Regions from separate parts of the Nocardioides sp. GCM10030259 genome, predicted to be linked through region 1. Evidence: riboswitches for the same ligand, from Rfam matches in the RefSeq annotation. Region 1 holds a riboswitch; the other holds the start of a gene.
What was found. A riboswitch is a leader RNA that binds a small molecule or an ion and turns the genes downstream of it on or off. The one in region 1 is predicted to bind cobalamin.

Region 1 (4,206 bases):
CGGCGCGATCCTCGGGCTGTTCGACGCGGTGCAGTCGGCCGGTGCCTCACTGGTCCGTCTGGTCGGGCTCGCCCAGCTGCCGGCGCCGGCCTCGTTGCAGGCACCGGAGTGCCCGGCGGACGGGCGCCTCGTCGTACGCGACCTGCACCACGAGTTCGTCGAGGGTCGAGCGGCCGTCGACACGGTCTCGCTCGACGTCGCGCCCGGCCACCGGGTGGCGGTCGTGGGTGCGTCGGGCGCCGGCAAGACGACGCTGGGCGCGGCGATCGCCGGCCGACTGGCCCCGACCCGGGGCTCGGTGGTGCTGGGCGGGGTGCCGCTGGCGCGCGTCGACGGGACCGGACGGCCGCCGGTGGCGATCGTCAGCCAGGAGGTGCACGTGTTCGCCGGCACCGTCCGGGACAACCTCACGCTCGCCGCACCGTCGGCCCCGGAGGACGAGCTCACCCGGGTGCTCGACGCCGTGGGCGCGCGGGCGGCGGTGGCGGCACTGCCCGACGGGCTCGCGACCGTGGTCGGCGACGGTGCCGTCACGCTGACGCCGGCGCTGGCGCAGCAGCTCGCGCTGGCGCGGGTGCTGCTCGCCGACCCCCTGGTGGTCGTGCTCGACGAGGCGACGGCCGAGGCCGGATCGGCCGGAGCGAGGTCGCTGGAGCGCGCTGCCGACGCCGTGACGGAGGGGCGTACGTCGCTGACGATCGCGCACCGTCTCACCCAGGCCGTCGACGCCCACGAGGTCGTCGTCATGGACGCGGGGCGGATCGTCGAGCGCGGCACGCACGCCGACCTCGTCGCCGCCGGCGGGGTGTACGCCGGGCTGTGGTCGGCGTGGGCCGCACGCTGAGCTCTTCCGAATCCTCGGCGAGGCGGGTCGTGTAACGGTGGCAGGTGGTGGCACGCTGTCCAGGCATGACGCCTTTCCGGATCCGCCGTCGGACCGTCGCCGTCGCGGCGGCGCTGCTCGCGATGGCCGGAGTCGGTCCGGTCACCCCGTCCTCAGCGGCCGACACGGGGTCCTGCCGCGGGAAGCTCCCGACGCTCGTCGCCACCAGCGACGGGCAGGTCATCAACGGGACGGACGGCGACGACGTGATCATCGCCTGGGGCTTCCGGGACGTCATCGTGAACGCCGGCCTCGGCAACGACCGCATCTGCGGCGACCCGGCGGTCGCCGACGGCGGTGACGGCAACGACGTGATCTACACGGTCGGCGGAGCTGTCGTCGGGGGCGCCGGGAACGACGTGGTGTCGCACGCCGGTGGCACCACCGACGGTGGTCCCGACAACGACCGCATCCGGCAGCGGCAGTTCGGCACCGTCCGTGGTGCCGACGGGAACGACTGGGTGACCGCGGCGATCTTCGTCGGCGTGGCCGACCCGCTGCTGCCGCCCTGGGAGACGGCCACCCCTGCCGGCGACCCTGTCTTCCACCTCGACGGCGACGCCGGCGCCGATCGCCTCACGGTCAGCGCCCCCACCGACGGCACGACCAGCAAGCGTTGCCCCGCCTGCGGCTTCTCGGTGGACGGCGGCGACGGACGCGACGCCGTCGGCGTGCGCGGGAACAGCGCGCGGATCAACCTGGCGAAGGGCACGGTCCGGTTCGCCGGCACGGAGGTGCGACCCCGCGACGTCGAGGGAGCCGTCGGCACCGCCGGCCCCGACCTGATCGTCGGCGACGAGCGCCGCAACACGCTGAGCGGCAAGGGCGGCCGGGATCGGATCCTCGGCGGACCGAGTGGGGACCTCCTCAAGGGCGGAGCCGCGCGCGACGTGCTCCTCGGGCAGGGCGGCCTCGACGGCGCGCTCGGCGGCGGCGGCAACGACAAGTGCCGCGCCGAGCTGTCCCAGAACTGCGAGTGACCTCCTGGGACGGGTGCGTGCGCACCCTGCTCGCCCACTAGGCTGACCCCACTCACGTCTCGTGGCGCAGGAACCCGGTGTGATTCCGGGGCGGTTCCGCCACTGTGAGGCCACTTCTCGGGCGAGGGGTGGCCGAAGCCAGACACTGGCCACGGGACCTCCGTCGATCAGGGGCGAGAACCCCAGGAGAAACCCGTGACGCTGGCGCTGCTGTCCACCTCCGACACCGACCTGCTCTCTGCCCGCGCGTGCGGGGCGGACTGGCTCTGGAGCAACCCGACCCGGGGGATCCCGGACCTGGACGGCGTCGACCTGGTCGTCGTACGGCTCCTCGGGTCGCCGCACGACCTCGAGCCGTGGCGCGACCGGCTGTTCGCCGGCGGCCGGCCGGTCGTGGTGCTCGGTGGCGAGGCCCAGCCGAGCGCGGAGCTCATGGAGCTCTCCACCGTCCCGATGGGCATCGCCGCGGAGGCGCACCGCTACCTCGCCGAGGGCGGCCCGGGCAACCTCGGCCAGCTGCACGCGTTCCTGTCCGACACCGTGCTGCTCACCGGCGAGGGCTTCGAGCCGCCCGTCGCGGTGCCCGGCTGGGGGGTGGCGGAGCGCCCGTCCGGGAAGCCGCGGGTCGGCGTGCTGTACTACCGCGCCCACGAGATCAGCGGCAACGACGCGTTCGCCCACGCGCTCGTGGACGCGATCGACGCGACCGGCGAGGCGGTCGGCGTGCCGGTCTTCGCCGGCAGCCTGCGGTCGGCGCCGGACGAGCTGTACGACGCGCTCGGCACGCTCGACGCGCTCGTCGTCACCGTGCTGGCCGCCGGTGGCAGCAGGCCGGCTGGCGCGAGCGCCGGGGGAGACGACGAGGCGTGGGACGTCGAACGGCTGCGGCGGCTCGACATCCCGGTGCTGCAGGGGCTCTGCCTCACGACCAGCCGGGAGGAGTGGGAGGCCTCCGACGACGGCGTCACGCCGCTCGACTCGGCCACGCAGATCGCGATCCCGGAGTTCGACGGCCGGATCATCACCGCGCCGTTCTCGTTCAAGGAGGTCGACGAGGACGGACTGCCGCGCTACGTCGCCGACGCCGAGCGGTGCGCCCGAGTCGCCGGGATCGCGGTCAACCACGCCCGTCTGCGCCACATCCCGACGAGCCAGCGGCGGATCGCGCTGATGCTCTCGGCGTACCCGACCAAGCACTCGCGGGTCGGCAACGCGGTCGGCCTCGACACCCCGGTCTCTGCGGTGCGGCTGCTGCGCCGCATGCGCGACGGGGGGTACGACGTCGGCGAGATCCCGGCGCTCGACCTCGCCGACGACACCGAGGCCGGTGACGCGCTCATCCACGCGCTGATCGCAGCCGGCGGCCAGGACGAGGAGTGGCTGACCAGCGCCCAGCTCACGGACGCGCACGTGCGGATCACCCGGGCGGAGTACGACGCGTGGACGGCTGACGTCCCGGCGGCACTGATGGACGAGATCGTCGAGGCGTGGGGCCCGTCGCCCGGGCGGCTCTTCGTCAACGACGCGGGCGAGATCGTGCTGGCCACGATCCAGGCGGGCAACGTGGTGCTGCTGATCCAGCCGCCGCGCGGGTTCGGCGAGAACCCGGTCGCGATCTACCACGACCCCGACCTCGCGCCCTCGCACCACTACCTCGCGGCGTACCGCTGGCTGGAGCACGGGTTCCGGGCACATGCGGTCGTCCACCTGGGCAAGCACGGCTCGATGGAGTGGCTGCCGGGCAAGAACGCCGCGCTGTCGGCGTCCTGCGCGACGGACGCGGCGATCGGCAACCTGCCGCTGGTCTACCCGTTCCTCGTCAACGACCCGGGCGAGGGCGCGCAGGCCAAGCGTCGCGCGCACGCGACGATCGTCGACCACCTGGTGCCACCGATGGCGCGGGCGGAGACGTACGGCGACATCTCGCGGCTGGAGCAGCTGCTCGACGAGCACGCCAACATCGCGGCGATGGACCCGGCGAAGCTGCCAGCCGTCCGCGGCGAGATCTGGCAGCTGATGCACGCCGCGGAGATGCATCGCGACCTCGGCCTGGACGAGCGACCGGAGGACGACGACTTCGACGACTTCCTGCTGCACGTCGACGGCTGGCTGTGCGAGATCAAGGACGCGCAGATCCGCGACGGCCTGCACGTCCTCGGCCAGGCGCCCGAGGGTGAGGCGCGGGTCAACCTGGTGCTCGCGATCCTGCGCGCCGCCCAGGTCTGGGGCGGCGAGGCGAACGCCGTGCCCGGGCTGCGGATGGCGCTCGGGCTCAAGGACGGCGAGTCGGTGACCGCGGTCGACGCCATCGAGGAGCAGGCGCGTGGGCTCGTGCAGCGGATG
Region 2 (4,206 bases), on a different contig from region 1:
GCGAGTCCCAGCGCCCACAGCCACCAGGCCACCGGGTGCAGGTCGCGAGGCATCAGCCCGGGATCCTGCGCCGGCGTACGACGGCGACGGCAGCTCCGGCCGCGAAGAGCACCGCCACCACGGCCGGACCGACCCAGGTCGGCATCCCGCCGTCGTCGGGCTCGGTCGGCTCGGACGACGCCGGGGTCGGCGTCTCGGTCGGCGTCTCGGTCGGCGTCTCGGTCGGCGTCTCGGTCGGCGTCTCGGTCGGGCTCGGGGCGGCACTCTGCTGCCGGGTGGGCTTCGGCTTCTTCGACGGCTTCGCGCGCGGGCTCTCGGTGCTCTCCGGCACCGCCGTCTCCGCCGGCGTCGGCGTCGCGGTCGGCGACGCCGACGGCTTCGGGGCGGGCCGCTTCGTGGGCTTCGCGGTGGGCTTCGGGGTGGGCTTCGGGGTGGGCTTCGTGGTCGGCGAGGACGAGGCGGTCGGCGCCGACCGGTGCACCGCAGGACCGGTCCCGGGCAGTGACTTCGCGGAGCTGCCGGTCCAGGAGAGCGCCACGGACCCGCCGTCCGGGACGGTCTGCGAGCCGACGGAGCTCGTGGCGTAGGCCCAGCGGCCGGAGGTGCCGTCGGACCAGTAGAGCGCCCAGTACGCATCGGCGGGAGGCGTGTTCACGCACGGGTCCGACGCCGGCTGCCCCGACACCCGGCACACGAAGCCTGGCTGGCGCTGCACGTAGTCGAGCCCGAAGCCCGCCACCGCGAACAGCGAGGCGGCGGTGCGCCCGCCACCGTCGGCGATGCACGCGCTCTGCACGCCGCCGCCGAGCTCGTGGAAGTCGACCACGACGCTCGCGCCGTCGGCGCTCGAGCAGGTCTCGGCCGCGGCCGGCCCGGAGGGCAGCACGAGGCCCGTCGCCGCGGCGACGAACGCCGCGGCGACGAGCCTCAGTGCCGTGCGACCCACCGGGTCAGCAGCCCTCGAGGTGCTGCAGCGCCGGCGCGGCCTGCGCGGTCGCGCGCACCCACTGGCCCAGCGTCGCCTTGCTGATGCCGGCCTTGCGGGCGGCCGCGTCGTAGGCGATCGCGCCGTTGGCGCGGCGCAGCCCGTTGACCCAGGTCGCGGCGTCCTGCGCGGCGTCGCACTCGCCGGCCCGAGCGAGGGCGACGGCGGCGAGGCCGGTGCTGTTGCTGTTGCTGCCCTTGGTGGCGGGTCCGCCGCCGAGGCTCCCGTCGCTCTTCTGCTGCTGCACCAGCCACGCGACCGCGGCGTCGGTCGCGGCCTCGACCGCACCCGACGGCTTGGCGATCGACTGGAGGTTGAGCACGGCGAGGACGGTGGCGTCGGTGTCGGCCTTCCGGTCCTTCTTGCGCGCCCCGTCGCAGGTCTGGTCCTCGGCACCGGCGTCTGCCAGGTTCAGGCGGAAGTAGCCCGGCGCGCACTGCTGGGTGACCAGGAAGCGCACCGCGGCCCGCGCCTTCTTCGACCCGGCCTCGGTGAGCCCGGCCGCGGCGTACGACTGCCCGATGACGTTGGCGTAGTCGGTGTCGGCGGTCTTGTCCTGGATCCGGCCGACGATGCCCTTCTCGGAGCTGACCCGGCCAGCGAGCCGCTTGACGAGGTTCACGCCGCCGAAGTCCTTCGCGTCGGCGTCGACCGTCTGCGCGAAGACCAGCGCCTTGGCGACCGAGCCCGCGTAGACGTCCTTGGTGCCGAAGTCGGCGCCAGTGGTCCAGCTGTCGACGTTCTTCTGGAGCGCGCGGTTGACCTGCCGGATCGTCTTCTTCTGGCCGCCGATCGCCGCCAGGGCCGTGCCGAGGTCGGCCGTCAGGCCGTAGTCGTCGAAGGTGAAGCCGTCGGAGGTGACGGAGACGACGCCCTTCTCGGGCTGCTTGGCCAGCCAGGCGGCCGACTTGTCGGCCGGCGCCGCCGAGGCGGCGGACATCGTGCCGACGGCGAGACCCAGCGCCAGCGCGCCGGAGACGAACGCCGCGGCGAGGCGAGGTGTGCGAGTCATGGGGTTCCTTCCCGCTGCTCATGCGGGGGCCCGGATCCCTGTCCCGGCGGCCACCCGCTGCTTTCCACGACAGCGTGTGATCAGGACGCGTCGTGACGGGTGCTCCGGCTCGCTCGCCCCGCGGCTGCGGGACGGCCTACGGTTGCGGGTCAGCGCCGGACTCGGACCGGCTTCCCCCACCACGGGCGTGCATTGGTGTGTGCCCGAGCAGCATATCCCGCAGTCGCGGGAGCCCCTCGCGCAGCCTCAGGAGAGCTTCTCGAGGATGAGCTCGCGCACCCGACCGGCGTCGGCCTGGCCGCGCATCTCCTTCATGACCGCCCCGATCAGGGCACCGGCGGCCGCCACCTTGCCGTCGCGGATCTTGTCGGCGACGTCGGGGTTGGCGGCGATGGCGTTGTCGACGGCCGTGGAGAGGGCGCCCTCGTCGGAGACGATCGCGAGCCCGCGGGCGGCGACGACCTCGTCGGGGGTGCCCTCACCGGCGAAGAGCCCGTCGAAGACCTGCCGGGCGAGCTTGTCGTTGAGGCTGCCCTCGTCGACGAGCGCCTGCACCCGAGCCACGTCGACCGGCGTCACCGGCAGCGCGTCGACCAGCACGCCCTGCTCGTTGGCGCGGCGTGCGAGCTCGCCCAGCCACCACTTGCGGGCGGCCTGCGGGGTGGTGCCGGCGGCGATCGTCTGCTCGATCACGTTCACCGCACCGGCGCCGACCGTGTCGCGCATCTCGAGGTCGGAGAAGCCCCAGTCGGCCTGCAGCCGGGCGCGGCGGGCGGTCGGGTTCTCGGGCAGCGTGCCGCGCAGCTCGTCGACCCACTCACGGGTCGGCGCCACCGGGACCAGGTCGGGCTCCGGGAAGTAGCGGTAGTCCTCGGCGTCGGACTTCTCGCGACCGCTCGTGGTGACCCCGGTGTCCTCGTGCCAGTGCCGCGTCTCCTGCAGGATCCGCTCGCCGCCGCCCAGCACGGCCGCGTGTCGCGACATCTCGTAGCGCACCGCGCGCTCGACCGAGCGCAGCGAGTTCACGTTCTTGGTCTCGGTGCGGGTGCCGAGGACTCCCGAGTCCTTCGGCGAGAGCGACAGGTTGACGTCGGCGCGGATCGAGCCCTGGTCCATGCGCGCGTCGGAGACCCCGAGGGCGACGATGAGGTCACGCAGCTGCGCGACGTACGCCCGCGCCACGTCGGGCGCCTTCGCGCCCGCGCCGACGATCGGCTTGGTGACGATCTCGATGAGCGGGATGCCCGCACGGTTGTAGTCGACGAGCGAGTGGTCGGCGCCGTGGATGCGACCGGTGGCGCCGCCGACGTGCAGCGACTTGCCGGTGTCCTCCTCCATGTGGGCGCGCTCGATCTCGACCCGGAACGTCTCGCCGTCGACGTCCACGTCCATCCAGCCGTTGAAGCAGATCGGCTCGTCGTACTGCGAGGTCTGGAAGTTCTTCGGCATGTCCGGGTAGAAGTAGTTCTTCCGCGCGAACCGGCACCACTCCGCGATGTCGCAGTTGAGCGCGAGCCCGATCCGGATCGCCGACTCCACGGCCTTGCCGTTGACGACGGGCATGGCGCCCGGCAGGCCCAGGCAGGTCGGGCAGACCTGGGTGTTGGGCTCGGCACCGAACTCCGTCGGGCAGCCGCAGAACATCTTCGAAGCGGTGTTGAGCTCGACGTGGACCTCGAGGCCCAGCGCCGGGTCGTACGCCGCGACGACGTCGTCGAAGGCGACCAGGGTGTCCGTCATGCGCGTGCCCCTTCCAGAGCGGGAGCCTTCTCGAGGAGCGGGCCGCGCCACTGCTGGAGCAGCAGCGCCTCGAGGGCGGCGCCGACCCGGTAGCAGCGGTCGTCGGCCAGGGCCGGGGCGAGGACCTGGACGCCGGTGGGCAGCCCGTCCTCGTCGGCGAGGCCGCTCGGCACCGAGATGCCGGGCACCCCGGACAGGTTGGCGGGGATGGTCGCGAGGTCGTTGAGGTACATCGCGATCGGGTCGTCGAGCTTCTCGCCCAGCTTGAACGCCGTGGTGGGCGCCGTCGGCGAGACCAGCACGTCGGCCTGCTCGAACGCCGCGGCGAAGTCGCGGGTGATGAGCGTGCGCACCTTCTGGGCCTGACCGTAGTACGCGTCGTAGTAGCCGCTCGACAGCGCGTAGGTGCCGAGGATGATGCGGCGCTTGACCTCGTCACCGAAGCCGGCGTCGCGGGTGGCGCGCATGA

Region 2: it holds a riboswitch for cobalamin, as region 1 does, so the genes downstream of both, ACFQQI_RS16825 (hypothetical protein) here and ACFQQI_RS07085 (cobaltochelatase subunit CobN) in region 1, are expected to answer to the same signal.

What each region holds. Positions count from the first base shown of each region.
Region 1 is NZ_JBHTDF010000006.1:40,766-44,971, forward strand. Features, by position in the region: gene ACFQQI_RS07075 (ABC transporter ATP-binding protein) at 1-844, shown strand, start outside; gene ACFQQI_RS07080 (hypothetical protein) at 910-1,863, shown strand; cobalamin riboswitch at 1,909-2,032, shown strand; gene ACFQQI_RS07085 (cobaltochelatase subunit CobN) at 2,059-4,206, shown strand, end outside.
Region 2 is NZ_JBHTDF010000019.1:99,202-103,407, forward strand. Features, by position in the region: gene ACFQQI_RS16815 (energy-coupling factor transporter transmembrane component T) at 1-53, opposite strand, end outside; gene ACFQQI_RS16820 (hypothetical protein) at 53-946, opposite strand; gene ACFQQI_RS16825 (hypothetical protein) at 951-1,997, opposite strand; cobalamin riboswitch at 2,074-2,196, opposite strand; gene gatB (Asp-tRNA(Asn)/Glu-tRNA(Gln) amidotransferase subunit GatB) at 2,244-3,737, opposite strand; gene gatA (Asp-tRNA(Asn)/Glu-tRNA(Gln) amidotransferase subunit GatA) at 3,734-4,206, opposite strand, start outside.